4 regions of the Streptomyces sp. WAC07094 genome follow, and region 3 is predicted to be linked to each of the others. Evidence: riboswitches for the same ligand, from Rfam matches in the RefSeq annotation. Region 3 holds a riboswitch; each other region holds the start of a gene.

Region 1 (4,854 bases), 3.7 Mb from region 3:
GCCGGGCGCGCGGATCCTGATCCACCAGCCGTCCCTGCCCGAGCCTGTCCAGGGGCAGGCCACCGATCTGGCCATCCAGGCCGCAGAGTTGACGCGTACCCGCAATCAACTGGAGGACATGCTCGTACGGCACACCGGCCGAAGCCCCGAGCGCATCGCGGCGGACATCGAGCGGGACAAGATCTTCGACGCGCCGGCGGCCGTGGAGTACGGACTGATCGACGGCATCATCGCGAGCCGCAAGGCGTCCCGCACCGCGCCCGGCGCGAGGTGAGCGGCCGATGCTGCCCCCCGAACTTCCCCCGTTGCCCGCACTCACCCGTGCCGAGGCCGAGTTGATCGACCGTTACCTCGATGTGGTCGATCTCCTCGGCCGCATCAACCCGGTGCACTCCGGTGACACCTACCGCGGACTGCGGGCCGCCCAGGCCCTGGTGAGCAAGGCGTCGGCACTGCGGGAGGCACTCGCACTCATGCACCAGAGAGGGGAGAACGAGTTGCACGGCCCCACTCTCACCCGGGCGCTGCGGGTTCTGGACGGTGAACGCCGCGCCGCCCGCATCGCGGTGCCGCCCGGCGCGGACTGACGGAGCGTGACCGTCGCGCGGTCAAGGGTGAGTTGCGGCGATGGGGGCCGCCGCGCGGTGCTCTGGGGGACACCGACCGTCCACGCGCGGTTCAAACGAACCAAATGGTGTACCCCTGGTTGGAGTAGGAGCGCCTCCTTCGGAGAGCCCGTGAAGATGGACAACGCGCGTGGCCTCAGGGCGGCATGAGACGCTCCGGTGCAGGTCGGGGCCTCACGCATCCCCCCAACGGCCCCCGGTCACGCGGCTGTCCAGCCGAACGAGTGAGTGGTGAGTAAACCCACAAACCCCCGATTTCGTTGTGATTTTCCGACGCCTGTACGTGAAGATCCCTTCCTGACGACAAGCCCCCGCCACCCGCGGCGGGGCGGTCCGGGCGGACGCCGAGTCCTGCCGCCGCCCGGACGACCGGTCGACAGGAGTGGATCGGCAGGAGTGGAGGACCCGGCAAGGCGGGCCGTCCGAGAGAGATCCGGACGGTCCTTGGGGTGAAGCCGCGTGAGCGGCCGGGCTACTTCGCCAGCCCGAATCCGACAGGTCATCCTTCACAGGCGGCTGACGAAGGGTTGCGCATGACTGCGCTCAATCGTGTCCCGTCGCTGTTGACCCGGGCCGGCACCGCCTCGGCCCTCACCCTCGCCGCCGTCGGCGGCAGCATCACCGTCCCCGGTCTCAGCGCCGACGCGGCCGCCGCTTCCCTGGCGACGAAGGCTCTCCAGGTCGCGGCGGCGAAGAGGGGCGCCCCGTACCAGTACGGCGCCACCGGGCCACGTCGCTTCGACTGCTCGGGGCTCACGCTGTACGCGTTCAAGAAGGCGGGCAAGAAGCTGCCCCGCACGGCCGCGGCACAGTACAACAGGACGCACCACATCTCCGCCTCCCGGCGCAGGGCCGGAGACCTGGTGTTCTTCCACTCGGGTCGGAACGTCTACCACGTCGGCATCTACGCCGGGAAGGGAAGGATCTGGCATTCACCGAAGACCGGTGACGTCGTGAGGCTCCAGAAGCTCTGGACGAAGCGCGTCTGGTACGGCCGGGTCGGCTGACCCGTCCGGTGGGGTGGCGGCGCGACACGCCGCCACCCCACCCGCGCGTGAGGCGGTCCGGAGCGGTTACTCGTTGACCATGGCCGACCGATCCCCTCACGACGAACGGAACGAGACGCCGCTGGAGCGCGCCGATCGGAACTTCGCCGAGCTGCTGCAGGAACTGCGCGTCATCCAGACGGGCGTGCAGATCCTCTTCGCCTTCCTGCTCACCCTGGCCTTCACCCAGCGCTTCCCGTCCCTCGACACCGCCCAGCGCACCACATACGTCTGCACCCTCCTGCTCTCCATGCTGGCCGCGGCGCTGTTCATGGCACCCGCCGCGCTGCACCGCACGCTGTTCCAGCAGCACGCCAAGCAGGCCATCGTGCGGATCTCGTCCCGTCTGGCCGCAGCGGGACTGGTGGTCCTCACGCTCGCGTTCACCGGGTCGGTGCTGCTGGTGGTGGATGTGTCCCTCGGCCGCGCCGCCGGTGTCGCGGCCGCCGCGGGCACCTTCGCGGTCTGCGCCGGGCTGTGGCGGATCCTGCCCCGGCTGGTCCAGCGGGCCGTCGTCAGATCAGCAACGGCTCCAGAACGAGCAGCAGGCCCAGAGCGGTCAGAGCACTCCCGGTGACCGCCTCCAGCGCTCGTGCCGTGCGAGGGCTGCGCAGCCACCTGCCGAGCCTGTCGACCAGCAGCGCCACGACCGGGAACCACACCAGGGCGAGCACAAGGACGATCAGCGCGAGCTCCAGGGTCCGGGGAAGCGCGGGGCTGCCCGCGGGCACGAACTGCGGCAGCAGGCTCAAGAACGTGAGGGAGGCCTTCGGGTTGAGGGCGTTGGTCACGAACCCCTGCCACAGGGGCCGCCCCGAAGATGCCTCCTGTTCCGACTGCTGCGGCGCGGCGGCGCGACGCGGGCGCCTCGCCGCACCCAGCGCCCGCACACCCAGATACAGGACGTAGGCCCCGCCGAGCAGTTGGAGGGTGCGGAACAGCCCGGGCACGGCCACCAGCACCGTCGCGACCCCGGCGACCGCAAGCGTGGTGTGGATGAGCAACCCGGCCGCGATCCCCAGGGCGCACGCGACCCCGGCCCGCCGGGAGATCAAGGCGTTGCGCACGACGACGGTGAAGTCGGCACCCGGCATGGTGACCATGGCTGCGGCGACCCCGGTGAAGGCGACGAGCTGTGTGTCCATGCGCACCACCCTGCCGGGAGTGAGCCTTCAGCAGGTATATGGAATATCCTGGGTCTGCCTTAAGCATTTCTTTGGTCTCGTCGATCCATGGAACCCAAGGGGCGCACGTGTACGACCCGACCCGGCTCGCGGCGCTGGTGGCGGTGGCCGAGGCCGGTTCGATCACCCGGGCCGCCGAGCGGCTCGGCTACACCGCGCCCGCGCTCTCCCAGCAGCTGACCAAACTGGAACGCGACGCGGGAACGGCGCTGCTGGTACGCCACGCCCGCGGCACGCGGCTGACCGGCGCGGGCGAGGTGCTGGTGGTGCGGGCCCGACGTGTACTGGACGAACTGGAGCGGGCGCGGCACGAACTGGCACGCCTGGCGGGCCTCGCGGGTGGCATGCTACGGCTCGGCACCTTCCCCACCGCGGGAATCCATCTGCTGCCGCCGGCGCTGAGCGCCTTCCGCCGGGCCTATCCGGACGTCGAACTGGCGGTCGCGGACTACGACCCGCCGACCGGGGTGCACGCCGTCGCGGCGGGCGACATCGATCTGGCACTCACGCACACCTACGAGCCCGCCGAACCCGTGCCGCTGCCGGCCTCGGTGTCCCTGGAACCGGTACTGGTGGAAGAGCTGGTGCTGGTCACGAGCCCCGGCCACGCACTCACCGCGGACGCCTCACGGCTGCCGCCCGCCGAGCTCGCCGGGCAGCCGCTGATCAGCATGGCGCCCCGGCACCCGGCCAGGCAGGGCGTGGAGGCCGCCCTCGCCGCTGCCGGAGCCACGCCGTCGGTGGTGGTGGAGACACCCGGATACGCCGTGGTGTGCGCCCTGGTCAGTGCGGGACTCGGGGTGGCGGTGGTGCCGGAGATGGTGGCCAGGACCGCGGCGACACCGGTGGGGTCGCGTCACCTGGAACCGGGCACCCTGCGCCGTACGATCTCGGTCGTCTACCGCACCGACGAGGCGGCACCCGCGGCCGACGCCTTCCGGGCGCTGTTGCGCGGCGCCTTCGGCCGCGCTGCCCGGCATGTCTGAGGAGGTGCCGCGTCGGGCCCTGCGGTCCGGTCCGGGCACGGCCCACCACCGCTTCAAGGTTCCTGCTGGCCGACGGCCGTGACCGACTGCACCGGTGCGGCCCACGGCAGTTCGATCGCCACCGTCTTGCCTCCCTCGCGGGTGGGCCGCACGGTCAGTCTGCCGCCGTGCTCCGCGGTCAGCCAGCGGATGATCACCATGCCGCGGCCGTTGTCCTGCTGCACGGCCGCGGGCAGTCGCTTGGGGAAGCGCGGATGGCTGTCGGTGACCCCGATGCGCAGCAATTCGTCCCGGTCGAGCACGATGTCGACCGTGAACGTGGGGGACTGACCGAGGGTGTGCTGCACCGCGTTGGTGGCGAGTTCGGAGACGATGAGGCGTACGGTGTCGGCGACTTCCGTGTCGCTCGGCAGTCCCCATTCGGCGAGGACGTTCGAAACATATTGTCGGGCGGCGGAGACCGAGGCGGGATCGCTCGGCAGAGTGACGGATGCTTCCTGATGGTCTGCCATGGCGACGTCGTCCCTTTCCCTCGGGACCGGAGTCCGACACGGAGCGGTTGGTTCAGTAACGGTCCCGGACTTGGTGCTGCGCGCCACACTGCCATCACCAGGGCCCCATCGGGTGCGATCCCTCGAGATATGCATATATCTGTCGCCCGAAGCGGTGAACTCTCCGACGACCGACCGTATTTGGGTGAGTGTCGGGCGCATCCTCTACCGTCGCCGTGAAAACCGCGCGCCATGCGGAGGGAGTCGGCCGTGCAGTACGGACCAGCGGTGCGTCGTCGCAAACTCGGTACCGAATTACGTGCCCTGCGGACCGGGGCGGGGCTCACGAGTGGTGAGGCCGCGTCTCTCGTCGGCTGGCACCAGTCGAAGGTGAGCCGGATCGAGACGGGTTCCAGCGGTGTGAAACCGACCGACGTGCGTCTGCTGCTGGACGCGTACGGCGCCGAGGACCCCGAGCTGCGCGAACTGCTGCTCGTACTGGCCGGCTCCGAGGACGGCGG
Region 2 (4,854 bases), 1.5 Mb from region 3:
CCCTCGAAGAGGTACTTGCCGTCCTTGTAGAACTCGGAGGCGGCGACGTCGAGGGCGAGGGCGATCTGCTCACCGGGGACGTACCCGGCCTGCTTGACGGCCTCGAGGATGAGGTCGAGGGCCTCGCGGTTGGAGCCGAGGTTCGGGGCGAAGCCGCCCTCGTCGCCGAGACCGGTGGACAGGCCCTTGCCCTTCAGCACCTTCTTGAGGGTGTGGTAGACCTCGGTGCCCCAGCGCAGGGCCTCGGAGAAGGACTCCGCACCGATCGGCGCGATCATGAACTCCTGGATGTCCACGTTGGAGTCGGCGTGCGAGCCGCCGTTCAGGATGTTCATCATCGGCACCGGCAGCAGGTGCGCGTTGGGGCCGCCCAGGTAGCGGAAGAGCGGGAGGTCGCTCGCCTCGGAGGCGGCGTGGGCGACGGCGAGGGAGACGCCGAGGATGGCGTTGGCGCCGAGCGAGCCCTTGTTGTCGGTGGCGTCCAGGTCGAACATCGCCTGGTCGATCAGGCGCTGCTCGGTGGCGTCGTAGCCGACGAGCTCCGGGCCGATCTGCTCGATGACGGCGAGGACGGCCTTCTCGACGCCCTTGCCCTGGTAGCGGTTGGGGTCACCGTCGCGGAGCTCGATGGCCTCGAAGGCGCCGGTGGAGGCGCCGGACGGAACGGCGGCACGACCCGTGCTGCCGTCGTCGAGGCCGACCTCGACCTCGACCGTGGGGTTGCCTCGGGAGTCCAGGATTTCCCGGGCTACGACGACGTCGATGGACGGCACGAGCATCTCCTTCTTGGATGTGACGCTGAGAGTGCGGGGCACTTGCGACTAGAGCCTATCCGCCCCGGAGCGGCGGCCGGCCGACCGACCGTCCCGTGGACAGGATGACGGTACACATTGTTTCAGCGCGGAACAAAGGGGCGGGGAAAGTCGCGGTGAAATGCACGGGACGGGCAAGCAAAAGCCCCGCTCCGATGCGTACGGGGGGTACACGCACCGGAGCGGGGAGCCCGTGGGGACGGGGGCTGTCCTCATGTGACCGCCGCGAAGGAGGTCACGCGCACGAGGACTCGGTGGACCGGCTGCCCGGCCGCTGTCACTTCAGGTGCAGCTGCTGACCCGGGTAGATGAGGTCGGCGTCCTCGACGACGTCCTTGTTCAGCTGGAAGAGCTTCTGCCAGCCGCCCTGGACGCCGTTCTTCGCGGCGATGGAGCTGAGGGTGTCGCCCTTGACGACCTTGTACTCGCCGTCGCCCTTCTCGACCTTCTGGCCGGCCGGGGTGGTGACGGTCTTCTTCGCGGCCGGACGCTCGGTCGAACGGGAGGCCGACTTCGGGGCCGTGCGGTCGGTGCCGCTCTTCGCGCTGCCGGAGGAGGCTGCGGCCGCACCGTTGTACGGAGTACCGGACAGGCCCTTGCCGCAGACCGGCCAGGCGCCCTTGCCCTGACCCGCGAGGACCTTCTCGGCTGTCGCGATCTGCTGCGACTTGCTCGCCAGGTCGGCACGCGAGGCGTAGGCGGTGCCGCCGTACGCGGCCCAGGTCGAGTTCGTGAACTGCAGACCGCCGTAGAAGCCGTTGCCGGTGTTGATGGACCAGTTGCCACCGGATTCGCACTGGGCGACGGCGTCCCACTCGGAGGCGGTGGCAGCGGAGGCGTTGCCGGCCGCGAGCAGCGGGGCCGCGACGGCGGCACCGGCAACACCGGCGAGCGAGATGACGCGGACGGCCTTGGACGGACGGCGGTGCTTGCCCTTGCCGGAACACAGCATGGTTCGATCCCCTCACCGACGCCTGCGAGGTGAGCTGTCGGGTTCGGGCCGGTTGAGTTGCCCGGCCGTGCGCAACTGGGCGCACGGCTCCACCCCAAGCCGGCCCGGTCGATGTCCGGGCGCGGCACTTACCTTGGGTCCCCCGCTCCTGCCTACGGCGCTTGACGCGACGACTGTTCCGCACGGCCGCTGGCAGGATTCGGCGTTGCGACCGTGGGGGCCCGCTGTGGCGAGCGGTCATGACCGTAAGCAGTCGATCCGCGGAATTTCAAAGACGATCAGGGCCTTTGAGACCCATCTCTCACTCTCGCCAAATCGGACATTAAGCCCGAAGTGGGATGTGAAGTACCGCCGGTCGACGGGCAGTTCAGTGCTTCCCGGCGGTCGGGTCCACGTCGAGCGCAAGGCTCTGACCGGGGAGGATGAGGTCCGGATCGGCGCCGACCGTCTGCTCGTTGGCCTTGTAGAGCGCCCGCCACCCGCCGGAGAGGTCAAGGGAGTCGGCGATGTCCGACAGATTGTCCCCGGGGCGGACGGTGTACGAGCCGTCGACACCGTCGCGTGCGACCCGGGAGTCCCGCGAGGCATGCCGGCCCGCCGAGTCGCCCGCACGGCTGCCGGAGTCGCCCTCGTCGGCGCTGCCACCGCGGTGACGTCCGACGCCGGACGCCTCACCCGCATCGTCACCCGAAGAAGCGCCACTCCGCCCGGACTTGTCCGACTCATCACCCTTCGCACCGGTGGATGAGTCGTCGTCGCCCCGGAAGGTGCCGGCGCCCGGACGGTCACCGTCGCTGTCATGGGACGTACCGGAAGAGGGGGACGAAGAGGAGGAGTCGGACGACTCCGACGAAGACGAAGAGGAGGACGGGTTCGTCGAAGCGGATGTTCCGGATGAGTCGGACAAGCCGGAGTCGAGCCCGAAGTCGGAGGAGCCTCCGTCCGACGAGTCGCCCGCCACGCCCGTGTCGACGTCCGCGGAGCCGGAGTCCTCGTTCAGTCCCGCGACCAGCGCGCAGGCGGACCAGACGGAGGAGCCCTGGTCGGCGAGAATCCTCTCGGCGACGGCGATCTGCTGCGAACGGCTCGCCCGGTCGGGGCTCGAGGCGTAGGCGAGACCGCCGTGCCGCTCCCAGTCCCGCTGCGTCAACTGCAGCCCGCCGTAGCGGCCGTTCCCGGTGTCGGCGCTCCAGGAGCCGCCGCTCTCGCACTGCGCGACCCGGTCCCAGGTGGTGCCGTCGGCCGCGCTCGCGCCGCCGGCGCCCAGAAGCGGAATCGCGATCGCCGAGCCGGTCACCCCTGCTGCGACGAGGAGGGCCGGAGCCTGGCGGGGGCGACGGTGACGACCGTTCCCGGAGAGCATGCGGTTGCCTTTCACACGACAGCAGTGAACCCCGCGGCGGCTGTGGCGTGCCGCCCCGTTGCTGCGTGAACGTATCGGCACTCGGCCGCTTGTCACAAGTTAATGCAGCGCAGATCACGTGAAGATCACAGTGGTGAGGGACCGTCACCCTCCTGTGACCGGCCGAGCGTTCACCGTGTCATTCGGTGGAGTCGGCGGTACGGAAATGATCTTTTTCCGGAATCGGTGTGAACTCCACGGGAAGCGTGCGCAATCCGCGCATAATGAGCCCGCCGCGCCAGCGCAGATCGGCGGAATCCACCGCAAGTCGCAGGTCCGGCAGGCGGGTCAGGAGGGTGGCGAGCGCCGTCTGCCCCTCGATGCGGGCGAGCGGAGCGCCCAGGCAGTAGTGGATGCCGTGTCCGTATCCGAGGTGCTGATTGTCACGACGGGCGAGGTCGAGCACATCGGGGTCCGCGAACCGCTCCGGATCCCGGTCGGCCGCCGCGAGCACGACGAGCACCGGGTCCCCGGGGGCGATGTCCTGCCCGCCCCCGATGGCGACCGGCTGTGTGGCGAAGCGCCAGGTGGCGAGCTCCACCGGGCCGTCGTAGCGAAGGAGTTCCTCCACGCCGGTCTCGAGCAGCGACCGCTCGCCGCGGGCGAGGGAGCCCTGGAGCCGGGCTCGCTGCTCCGGGTGGCCGAGGAGGGCGTAGGTGCCGTTGCCGATGAGGTTGACCGTGGTCTCGAACCCGGCGAAGAGCAGGATGAAGGCCATGGCGGCGGCCTCGTTCTCGGTGAGGTGCTCGCCGTGGTCCGAGGCGCGGATGAGCCCGGAGATCAGGTCCTCGCCGGGGCCGGGCGCCTCGGGCAGGGCCTCCCGCTTGCGGTGGATGAGGTCGGCGAGGTAGCCGCGCATCTTCTTGACGGACCGGGCGACTCCGCCCCTCGGCCCCCCGCCGTGCCGGATCATCATCCCCGCCCAGTCCCGGAAGTCGTCCTGGTCCTCGCGGGGCACGCCGAGCATGTCGCAGATGGCGTAGATGGGGAGCGGGAAGGCGAACTCGTGGATGAGGTCGGCGGAGCCGCGGCCCGCGAACCCGTCGATGAGCCGGTCGGTCAACTCCTGCACCCTCGGCGCGAACTCGGCGACGCGCCGGGGTGTGAAGGCCTTGGAGACGAGCCGGCGCAGCCGCGTGTGGTCCGGCGGATCGATGTTGAGCAGATGAGTCATCAGCTCGGCCTTGCGCTCGCCGGGGATGCCGGTCCTGCCCCTGGCGTGTGCCGGTTCGTCGTGATGCGCCGGGTTCTTGCTGAGCCGCTGGTCGGCCAGGGCCTGCTTGGCGTCGGCGTAACGGGTGACAAGCCAGGCCTCGACACCGCTGGGCAGCCTGGTCCGGTGCACGGGGGCATGCTCGCGGAGCCAGGCGTAGGCGGGATACGGGTCGGCGGCGAACTCCCAGGTGAAGAGCTCAGGGGTGGGGTTCGTGCGCGCGGGGCGGGGCTCGTCGGTCACCCGTCGACGGTATCCGGCCGCCCGCAGCGGGCCGCACCTCAGCCGCCGCTCTCCGCCTCCCGGATCGCGTCCCGGTAGGTACGGGCGGCCGCCCGCAGCGCCGCCTCGGGGTCCACACCCTCGGCCTCGGCGCGCGCGGCCATCGCCAGCAGTTCGTATCCGACGCCCTCCCCGTGCGGCAGCGGGACGTCGAGACCGGCCGTGCGGGCGCGGGACGACAGCTTGGCCGCGA
Region 3 (4,854 bases):
GAGGCCCTTCGCGGTGTGGAGGGTCATCAGCGTGATGACGCCGTCACCGTCCTCCTCGTCCGGGATCTGGTCGGAGTCGGCGACGAGAGCGACCTGTTCGAGGAAGTCGGCGAGCGTACCCCCCGCAGCTGCCGCCCCCGGCGTCGATGCCTCCTCGCCGCGCTCCTGCTCGAACTCCAGGGCCACGGCGGCGAGTTCCTGGAGGTTCTCGATACGGGTCTCGTCCTGGGGGTCGGTCGAGGCCTGCAACTCGGCCAGATAGCCGGTGCGCTCCAGCACGGCCTCCAGGACCGTGGCCGGTCCGGCGCCGGACTCCACGATGGTCCGCAGGTCCTCCATCAGTGCGTTGAACCGCTTGACCGCGTTCGTCGAGCGGGCCGCCATGCCGTATGCCTCGTCCACGCGACGCAGCGCCTGCGGGAAGCTGACCTTCTCCCGCTGCGCGAGGGCGTCGATCATCGCCTCGGCGCGCTCGCCGATGCCCCGCTTCGGGACGTTCAGGATCCTCCGCAGCGGTACGGAGTCCTCCGGGTTCGCCAGCACCCGCAGATACGCGAGGACGTCCCGGACCTCCTTGCGCTCGTAGAAGCGGACGCCGCCGACCACCTTGTAGGGCAGGCCGACGCGGATGAAGATCTCTTCGAAGACACGGGACTGGGCGTTCGTGCGGTAGAAGACGGCGACGTCGCCGGCCTTCGCCTCGCCCGAGTCCGTCAGTCGGTCTATCTCCTCGGCGACGAACTGGGCCTCGTCGTGCTCGGTGTCGGCGACATAGCCGATGATCCGTGCGCCCGCGCCCGCGTTGGTCCACAGGTTCTTGGGACGGCGCGACTCGTTGCGCTCGATGACCGCGTTGGCCGCGCTCAGGATCGTCTGCGTGGAGCGGTAGTTCTGCTCCAGGAGGATCGTGGTGGCATCCGGGTAGTCCTCCTCGAACTGGAGGATGTTGCGGATGGTGGCGCCGCGGAAGGCGTAGATCGACTGGTCGGCGTCACCGACGACGCACAGCTCGGCCGGGGGCAGGTCGTGCTCGGACGGCGGCACGTCCACGGGATGCCCGGCGGTGCCGACGAGTTCCCGTACGAGGGCGTACTGGGCGTGGTTGGTGTCCTGGTACTCGTCGACGAGGACGTGGCGGAAGCGGCGGCGGTAGTGCTCGGCGACGTCGGGGAAGGCGCGCAGCAGGTTGACCGTCGTCATGATCAGGTCGTCGAAGTCGAGCGCGTTCGCCTCGCGGAGGCGGGACTGGTAGAGCGTGTAGGCCTGGGCGAGGGTCTTCTCGAAGCCGTCGGCGGCCTGCGCGGCGAAGTCCTCCTCGTCGATCAGCTCGTTCTTCAGGTTGGAGATCTTGGCGCTGAAGGACTTCGGCGGGAACCGCTTGGGGTCGAGGTCCAGATCGCGGCAGACGAGCGCCATCAGCCGCTTGCTGTCGGCGGCGTCGTAGATCGAGAAGGAGGACGTGAAGCCCAGCTTCTTGCTCTCCCGCCGCAGGATGCGGACGCACGCGCTGTGGAAGGTCATCACCCACATCGCGTTCGCGCGCGGGCCGACGAGCTGCTCGACACGCTCCTTCATCTCGCCCGCGGCCTTGTTGGTGAAGGTGATCGCGAGGATCTGGCCGGGATGCGCGCCCCGCTCGGCCAGCAGATGGGCGATGCGGTGGGTGAGCACGCGGGTCTTGCCGGAGCCGGCGCCGGCCACGATGAGCAGGGGGGAGCCGGCGTGCACGACGGCCGCGCGCTGGTTCTCGTTCAGGCCCTGGAGCAGCGCCTGGGGGTCGATGACGGGGCGGGGAGCGCCGTCGCGGTAGTAGGAGTCACGATCCGCGGGCACGTCGAAGCGCCCGCCGAACAGATCGTCCGGAACCGGCTCCGGAGCGTGGTCGTCCTCGGGCGGCGGGGGCTCCTCCTCAGGGGCCGGTGTGGCCTTGAGGTCCGCCAGGAAGCTGTCGTCAAAGAGGCTGCTCATCGCTCTCCGAGTCTAGGCCGCCCCACCGACAGTCGGCCGCCGCCCCGAGAACTCCGCCGCCGGGAGCGGGCCGGACGCCCACGGTCTTCCGGTGCCGACCGCACTCGCACCGCCACCTTCCGGGACCGTTCGATCGCTGACGGAAACCGATCGCGGGACGGTGCACCGTCCCGCGATCCGGTACCGCCTCCCGACGGAACCAGGCGGAGTCCGTCACTCCGCACGACTTCACGGGAAAACGCCCAACCCGTCGCAGATCCCGCCGCATTCCCCCAGGGCGGCCCGGCACATGGTCAAGGTCACGAAAATGTATCGGGCATATCGCACATCAACCTTCACACGGGCCACACGAGTTGGCTAGCGTTCCGAGCGGGTCGCACGACCCCCACCGGCGAAGGTCGCCGGGCCGTGCGGCCTCCGCCGAGTCCGGTACGCCCCCGCGGCAGCCGGAGCCGGGGACCCACCCGACCTTGGGGTGAATCGGCCAACGGCCCTGCGGGGCCAGGGCCGTAGGGCATGCCTTCCGGAACCACCCGCCCGAACCCGACAGCTAACTCGGTAGGCGGAGTACGGAAGGAGACGCCTCCCATGGCGCCGCATCGCAAGGCGCGCCCCTCGGGCACGCGCATCGCAGGCATACGGACCCCCGTTCTCGCGACGGCCGCCCTCACCTCCGTGGCCCTGCTGTCCCAGACCGCCAACGCCGCCCCCTCCCCCGACCGCAAGCCGAGCGTCGAGGAGGTCGAGAAGAAGGTCGACGACCTCTACCGCCAGGCGGAGTCGGCCACCGACAAGTACAACGCGGCCAAGGAGAAGTCGACCGAGCAGCGCAAGCGCGTCGACACGCTCCTCGACGACGTGGCCCAGCGCACCCAGAAGCTCAATGAGGCACGTGAGCAGCTGGGGTCGTTCGCCGCCGCGCAGTACCGCACCGGGGCGGCGGCCCCCGACACGGCCACCTTCATGCTGGCCGACAGCCCTCAGGACTACTTCGACCAGACCCAGCTGATGAACCGGCTCACCGGTCGCCAGAAGGAGACGGTCGACGACTACTTCACCGACCGGTCCGCGACGATGAAGAAGCGGCAGGAGGCCACCGAGAGCCTTCAGACGCTCACCGAGTCGCAGGAAGCGCTGAAGTCGAGCAAGACGGAGATCCAGAAGAAGCTCGGCACCGCGCGGGAGCTGCTCTCCAGACTCACCGCGGAGGAGAAGGCACGCCTCGCCGCGATCGAGAAGAAGAAGCAGGAGGAGGCGCGGCGCCAGGCGGAGGAGCTGGCCCGGCAGCAGGAGGCGGCCCGGCAGAAGCAGGCCGCGCAGGAGTCGTCCTCCTCCACCACCACGGGCGGCTCGTCCGGCTCCTCCACCACGGTCCCCTCGAACGGGACGAAGGCGGAGAAGGCCCTCGCGTACGCCCGGGCCCAGGTGGGCAAGCCGTACGTGTGGGGCGCGACCGGCCCCGATTCGTACGACTGCTCCGGACTGACCCAGGCCGCCTGGAAGGCCGCAGGGGTGTCGCTCCCGCGCACCACGTACGACCAGGTCGACGCCGGCACGACGGTGCCGCTCGCCGACGCCCAGCCGGGTGACCTGATCTTCTTCTACGACGACATCAGCCACGTCGGCATCTACATCGGCGACGGCATGATGATCCATGCGCCGAAGCCGGGCGCCTACGTCCGCGAGGAGTCCATCTACTACGACGGCGCCTCCATCATCCACAGCGTGGTGCGCCCCGCCTGAGACCGGGCCTCCCGCTCGTCGTGCGGTACGCGCGCGTGGGGTTGTTTTCGGCATCCCCGCGCGCGTGCCCCGTACGCAACGCGGGTGCGCATCCCTAGCATCGGGCGCATGTCAGGCACCTCCGCGCTCCGCACCTGGTGGTCGCAGCGTCCACCCGCCACCGGGGCCGCCGTGATGGCGACCGGCATCCTGTCGGTCGGACTGCTCCTGGCCGGCCACCGGGTCCTCTCCCGTATCGCTCTGGCCCTGGCGGCCGCCGCCTGGCTGGGACTGGTCGCCGACGCCGCCGTACGGGCGCCGGGGTGGCGCGGGCGCGGGGCGGACGCGGCGCTCCCCCCGGCCGCCCTCACCCCGGTCGCGGCGACCGCCGCGCTGGGCACGGCGACGGCCGTGCAGGGCGGGCAGTCGCTCGCGAAGGCCCTGCTCGCCCTGTCCGTCCTGCTGTGGGCGGTCCTGCTCCTGGTGGTCGCACGCCGCTGGAAGCGCCGAATGGCCGGGACGGTCTTCCTCGGCTGCGTGGCGACGGAGGGGATCGCGCTGCTCGGTGCGGTGCTGGCGGTGTCCGCCGGTGCGGCGTGGCTCGCACACACGGCACTCGTGTTCTTCTGGCTCGGGCTGGTGTTCTACGTGGTCGGACTGCGGTGCTTCGACCTGCGCCAGGTGACGAGGGGGGCGGGGGACCACTGGATCCTGGGCGGCGGACTCGCCATCGCCGCGGTGGCCGGGGCGCGGCTCGTTCTCGCCTCCCACCGGATGTACCTCTGGAACAACGACGACCGTGCCGCCCTGCGGGGCGTGACCATCGCGCTGCTCGTCCTCGCCCTTGTGTGCTACTGCCTGCTGGCGGTGGCCGAGGTGCTCCGCCCCCGGCTCGGCTACGACGTACGGCGCTGGGCGACCGTCTTCCCGATGGGCATGACGGCGGTGGCGTCGCTGTCCGTCGCCACCGCGCTCGGGGTGCCGTGGCTGCGCGATCTGGGCCGGGTGCTGCTGTGGATCGCGGTGGCCGCCTGGTGCGTGGTCCTCGCCGGCGCCGTCCTGTCGGCGTCGGGCGGCCTCAGGTCCAGAGCACCGCGATGAAGATGTTCGCGACGGTCAGTGCGCCGACGAGGGCGAAGAGCGGCTTCTCGACCCTCTCCTCGT
Region 4 (4,854 bases), 190 kb from region 3:
ACCCGCCACTACCTGGTCCGCCGCGTTCTCGGTCCGCTCGGCGCCTGGTGGCTGAAGGACCGCTTCGACGGCAAGGTCGAGGTGTGTGAGGTCGCCGGCGTCGTCGGCGCCTCCGCGTCCGACGGCAGCCCGGCCCTGACGGTCCGGACCCATGCGGGGAGCACGGAGGAACTGACCGCCGACCATGTCATCGCCGCAACCGGCTACCGCGTGGACATCGCCGCGATGGACTTCCTGGGGCACGAGCTGCGCACCCGGCTCGCGGTGAGCCGGGGCGCGCCGCGGCTCGGCGCGGGATACGTGTCCTCCGTCCCCGGCCTGTACTTCACGGGCCTCCCGGCGGCGGCCTCGTACGGACCGGTGATGCGCTTCGTGTGCGGGACGGAGTTCGCGTCCCCGCGGCTGGCGAAGCATCTGGCGGCGGCGCACGCCTGACCGGAGCGCGGGGGCGTGACACCGTTGCGTCCCCGCCGATCCGGGCGGCAGCCGGGACCCGGACCGCATGCGGCACAAGGGCCCGCATCGGTGAAGTGCCGTCCGGCGCACCGGAGTCGGGCCACGGGCGGAGATGCCGGACGCCGGTGGTGCGAGGCGGCACCGCGGTCGCGGCGCGGAGTGCACGGGACGGCGGACGTGGTCCGGTTCTCGCTGAACCGTGGGTGCGTTTCCATCCGTATTCTCTGATCATGGCCGCACCCCTCACGTACTCACTCATCGCCACTGACCTGGACGGAACGCTGCTCCGTGGTGACGACACGCTCTCCGACCGGTCAAGGGCCGCTCTGGCGCGGGCCGCTGCCGCCGGCGCCCGGCATCTCGTGGTGACGGGCCGCCCGGCGCCCAGGGTGCGGCCGCTGCTCGACGACCTCGGCAGCAAGGGGCTCGCGGTGTGCGGACAGGGCGCGCAGGTGTACGACGCCGGCGCGGACCGGCTGCTGTTCTCGGTCACCCTGGACCGGGAGTTGGCCGAGACCGCGCTGGGCAAGATCGAGGCCGAGGTGGGGCAGGTGTACGCGGCCGTCGACCAGGACGGAGTGGACGGGCTCACACTCATCGAACCCGGCTATCTGATGCCGCACCCCACACTGCCCGCGGTGCGGGTCGAGCGCCGCGACGATCTGTGGTGCGAGCCCATCAGCAAGGTGCTGCTGCGCCATCACGCCCTGTCCGACGACGAGTTGGCGACGGTGGCCAGGGGAGCGGTGGGGTCCCTTGCGTCGGTCACCATGTCCGGGCCGGGCACCGTCGAGCTCCAGCCGTGCGGCGTGACCAAGGCGACGGGGCTCGCGCTGGCCGCAGGTTTCCTGGACCTGAGCCCCTCGGAAACCGTCGCCTTCGGTGACATGCCCAACGACATCCCGATGTTCGAGTGGGCGGCGTACGGCGTCGCTATGGCCAACGCCCACCCCGAACTGAAAGCGGTCGCCGACGAGATCACGACGTCGAACGAGGACGACGGCATCGCCGTCGTCCTCGAGCGACTGTTCCCCGAAGACCGATCTCAGTAGGCGCTGTAGACGTTGTCGATCGAGCCGTAGCGGTGGGCGGCGTAGTTGCACGCGGCCGTGATGTTCGCGACCGGGTCGTAGGGGTCGAAAGCGGTACCCGGCACGTGGTACGCCCGGAAGGTCGGGTCGATGACCTGGAGCAGCCCCTTGGACGGGATGCCCTTGCGGGCGTTGGAGTCCCAGAGGTTGATGGCGCGGGGGTTGCCCGACGACTCGCGCATCACGTTGCGGTAGATGCCGTTGTAGCTGCCGGGGATTCCGCGCTCGGCCATGATGGCCAGGGACTGGCGGATCCAGCTGTCCAGGGAACCGGCGCGGGACGCAGCGCTGGTGACCTTGGCCGGAGCCGCCGACGGGGCGGCGGAGGCGCAGGTCGCACCCAGGATGGGGAGGGCGAGAACGGCTGCTCCGGTACCCGCGACTGCGAGAGTGCGGGTGAGGCGGGAGGCCTTGGAGTTGCGGTCCCGACGGCGTGCGGGCAGGGCGAAAGCGGACACGTTGTATTCCTCTCCGTCGCCTGCGAGGTGAGCTGTCGGGTTCGGGCGGGGAGGTGCCCGGCCGTGTCCTCGCTGCCGAGGCACGGCTTCACCCCGAGCCGTTCCGGTGCTGTGTCCGGTTCGGCGACCTACTTGGGTCCCCCGCTCCTGCCGTTATGGGGTCGAAGGCTTCTCGAGCGGCGGCAGGATTCGGCGTTCCGCTCGGGTCGAATGGAAGGTATGCGAACGCACATGCCAGGAACAAGCCCGGAAATCACTTCCTGACCCAATTGACCCCGGTAATCGGGAATAGGGGGTTTGATCCACATTGCCGAAACGGGTGCAACTCACCTGCCGCGAACGGCTTGTTGACGAGGGTGACCGGAAGGGTCGCAACAGGGGGCAAGCGACCCATTTCACCCCGACCAGCCAAGGGTGTGATGACTTGATTCGGGTGATATGTCCGTATCTGAAGCGAGGTCGCCCTCGGGCGCTCGATTGAAGCTCCCGAGTGCGCAATTCGGGCATTTCATTACACAAGGGATGGAGGCGTGGGCCGGCGTCTAGCCCGTCGTGCGGGGGATCCGCCTCTGCCATGTCCGGTGGAACACCACGTCGTAGCCGTCCTTGCAGACGATCTCGTTCGAGGTGACGAAGTCGGCGGCGGTGCAGGTGATCTCGGAGTGGGCCTCCACCCTCGCGTCCCATCCCCGCTCCGGGCGGTGCAGCCGGATCGACCAGTCGCAGCGGGTGCGGGCGGTCGACGGATCCGCGTCCTCGACGGTGTACGCCTCCAGCGCGTCCTCGGTCACTTCCAGGCCGTCCGGATACACCTGGGTGCCGTTGCGGCGCGGGTCGACCACCAGGAGCCATTCGCCCTTGGCCATGTCCCGTACCGACAGGCGCTCCGGACGCGGTTCGTCGAGCACGGCTGCGGCGCTGACACCGAGCGGCGCGGACTGCTCGGGCTCCTCGAAGGCGATGCCCGCTGCCGACTCCGGTACACGAACGGGAAGTTCGAGCGCGCTGCCCGTCGGGTGCAGCGCGAAGCCGGCCTCCGACTCGGGCTGCGGCCACAGCCAGGGCCAGTACGCGGAGGAGACGGCGAGGCGGATGCGGTGGCCGGCACCGAAGGCGTGGCCGATGCCGCTCAGTTCGAACTCCACGTCCTCGGCCGAGCCGGGGATCCAGGGGACCGCCCGGCCGGGACCCCGGCGCGCCGACAGATTGAGGGTGCCCCGGGTGACCAGCGTCGACGCCCCGTCGGGCGCCACGTCGCAGAGCCGGACGACCACCTGACCGCGCTCCACAGGACAGGCGATCCGCAGCCGTACCCGGGGCCGCCCCAGCACCCAGGTCTCCTCGGTCGCCGCGAACTCGAAGCACGCCGATCTCGCGTCCTCCTCACGCTGGTCGGGCGGCAGGTCCGCGTCGTCCCCCCGCGGGACGAAGCGGCCCGCGTCGAGACCGGTGTGCATCGGGGACCGTACGAGCACCGGGGTGCCCTGGAGCGCGTACGAGATGCGGCTGACGTTCGGCGACGGCCAGGACGGCTCGCCGACCCAACGGCCCGGCAGCACGTCGTAGCTCGTCGCCGGCGGGTGCGGGTCCGTGACGTAGGCCCGCAGCAGCGGCTCGGCCATGACCCCCGTGTCCTCGCCCTTGAGCCAGTGGTCCCACCAGCGGAGCGTCTCCTGGAGGAAGCCGATCGCAGGTCCGGGCAGCCCGTGGTCCGGATAGTGGTGCGACCAGGGCCCGATCAGGCCGCGGACACGATCGGAGGGGAGGTGCTCCAGGATCCGGAGCACGGTGTCCCGGTACGGGTCGAACCAGCCGCTCACGGCGAGCACCGGCGCCCGGAGCCCCTCATGGTCCGCGGGAGCGCCGTCGGGCTGCCGGGCCTCCCCGCGCTCCGGCTGCACCGGCCAGGAGTCCACGAGCGGGTCCAGCCCCTGCAGGCGCCGGGCCCAGACGTCCCGCCACACCGTGCCCACATACGCCGGGTCGGGCGGACGGGCCGCGAGGGCGAGCAGTGCCGCCGACCGGGCGGGCAGGCCCGCCGCCAGGACCGAACCACCCACGTCGTACACGTCGTTGCCGGGGAGGTCGTCGGTGGGGCAGACCGCGACGACCGCCCCGAGCGGAGCCGGTGCGAGGGCGGCGAGCCGCAGAGAGGCGAACCCGCCCCGCCCGAGGCCGAACAGCCCCACGCTGCCGTCGCACCAGGGCTGTGCGGCCAGCCAGTCGAGCACCTCGACCCCGTCGGACAGGGCAGTCGCCGCATGCGCGGCGGTCGGAGTGCCGTCCGAGTTGCCGTGCCCGCGCGCGTCCACGCGCACGGAGACGTAACCGTGGCCCGCGTACCACGGGTGTCGCTGCCAGTCGCGGGCGGCCGTGGAGTCGGTGAGCCGGCAGGGGAGGTACTCGAGCAGGGCGGGGGCGGGCTCCTCGGTCCGCGGGCGCCATGCGCGTGCGTACAGGCGCGTGCCGTCCCGGAGCGGGATCCAGAAGTCGTCGTGAGTCGTTTCGTGAGGGAAGGAGGTACGGATGTGCATGCGCATGGCCTCGGACTCCTCGACGACGTCCGCAGCGGACCGGTCCGTGTTGCGGTTACGGGGACGTGAGGAGGGCACCCGCGTGTCTGCGCCCGCCCGGGTGACGGCGGCCGGTGCCCCGCGACCCGGGGGGCCGAGTCCGCTGGGATGCGTCCGCCGGGGTACACGAGAGGAGATGAGGGGCCGGTACCTGCTGCGGGAGGTGCTTTTCCGGTATGTGGATGAATGGATGTTCGTATCGCCTGATCACGAACATACCGCTCGTGATCCGATACCGCCCGGCCTGGAACTGTGGGCGCTCGCAGTGATCGAAAC

What was found. Region 3 has a riboswitch for cyclic di-AMP ahead of RCR19_RS15145 (NlpC/P60 family protein). Riboswitches for the same ligand answer to the same signal wherever they lie in the genome.
Region 1: linked by a shared signal. The riboswitch ahead of RCR19_RS31765 (C40 family peptidase) and the one ahead of RCR19_RS15145 (NlpC/P60 family protein) in region 3 are both predicted to bind cyclic di-AMP.
Region 2: linked by a shared signal. The riboswitch ahead of RCR19_RS21840 (transglycosylase family protein) and the one ahead of RCR19_RS15145 (NlpC/P60 family protein) in region 3 are both predicted to bind cyclic di-AMP.
Region 4: linked by a shared signal. The riboswitch ahead of RCR19_RS16055 (transglycosylase SLT domain-containing protein) and the one ahead of RCR19_RS15145 (NlpC/P60 family protein) in region 3 are both predicted to bind cyclic di-AMP.

The regions. Positions count from the first base shown of each region.
Region 1 covers NZ_JAVMJZ010000001.1:7,128,954-7,133,807, reverse strand. Annotated here, with positions in the region: gene RCR19_RS31775 (ATP-dependent Clp protease proteolytic subunit) at 1-274, shown strand, start outside; gene RCR19_RS31770 (hypothetical protein) at 282-587, shown strand; cyclic di-AMP (ydaO/yuaA leader) riboswitch at 959-1,156, shown strand; gene RCR19_RS31765 (C40 family peptidase) at 1,160-1,633, shown strand; gene RCR19_RS31760 (DUF6328 family protein) at 1,713-2,249, shown strand; gene RCR19_RS31755 (LysE family translocator) at 2,188-2,817, opposite strand; gene RCR19_RS31750 (LysR family transcriptional regulator) at 2,925-3,842, shown strand; gene RCR19_RS31745 (ATP-binding protein) at 3,896-4,354, opposite strand; gene RCR19_RS31740 (helix-turn-helix transcriptional regulator) at 4,604-4,854, shown strand, end outside.
Region 2 covers NZ_JAVMJZ010000001.1:4,924,511-4,929,364, reverse strand. Annotated here, with positions in the region: gene eno (phosphopyruvate hydratase) at 1-779, opposite strand, end outside; gene RCR19_RS21840 (transglycosylase family protein) at 1,090-1,764, opposite strand; cyclic di-AMP (ydaO/yuaA leader) riboswitch at 1,769-1,934, opposite strand; gene RCR19_RS21835 (transglycosylase family protein) at 2,132-3,127, opposite strand; gene RCR19_RS21830 (cytochrome P450) at 3,306-4,622, opposite strand; gene RCR19_RS21825 (nucleoside triphosphate pyrophosphohydrolase) at 4,661-4,854, opposite strand, start outside.
Region 3 covers NZ_JAVMJZ010000001.1:3,459,687-3,464,540, forward strand. Annotated here, with positions in the region: gene pcrA (DNA helicase PcrA) at 1-1,968, opposite strand, end outside; cyclic di-AMP (ydaO/yuaA leader) riboswitch at 2,377-2,548, shown strand; gene RCR19_RS15145 (NlpC/P60 family protein) at 2,557-3,711, shown strand; gene RCR19_RS15150 (tellurite resistance/C4-dicarboxylate transporter family protein) at 3,820-4,791, shown strand; gene RCR19_RS15155 (hypothetical protein) at 4,769-4,854, opposite strand, start outside.
Region 4 covers NZ_JAVMJZ010000001.1:3,647,975-3,652,828, reverse strand. Annotated here, with positions in the region: gene RCR19_RS16065 (FAD-dependent oxidoreductase) at 1-435, shown strand, start outside; gene RCR19_RS16060 (HAD family hydrolase) at 687-1,508, shown strand; gene RCR19_RS16055 (transglycosylase SLT domain-containing protein) at 1,502-1,990, opposite strand; cyclic di-AMP (ydaO/yuaA leader) riboswitch at 2,010-2,210, opposite strand; gene RCR19_RS16050 (CocE/NonD family hydrolase) at 2,548-4,539, opposite strand.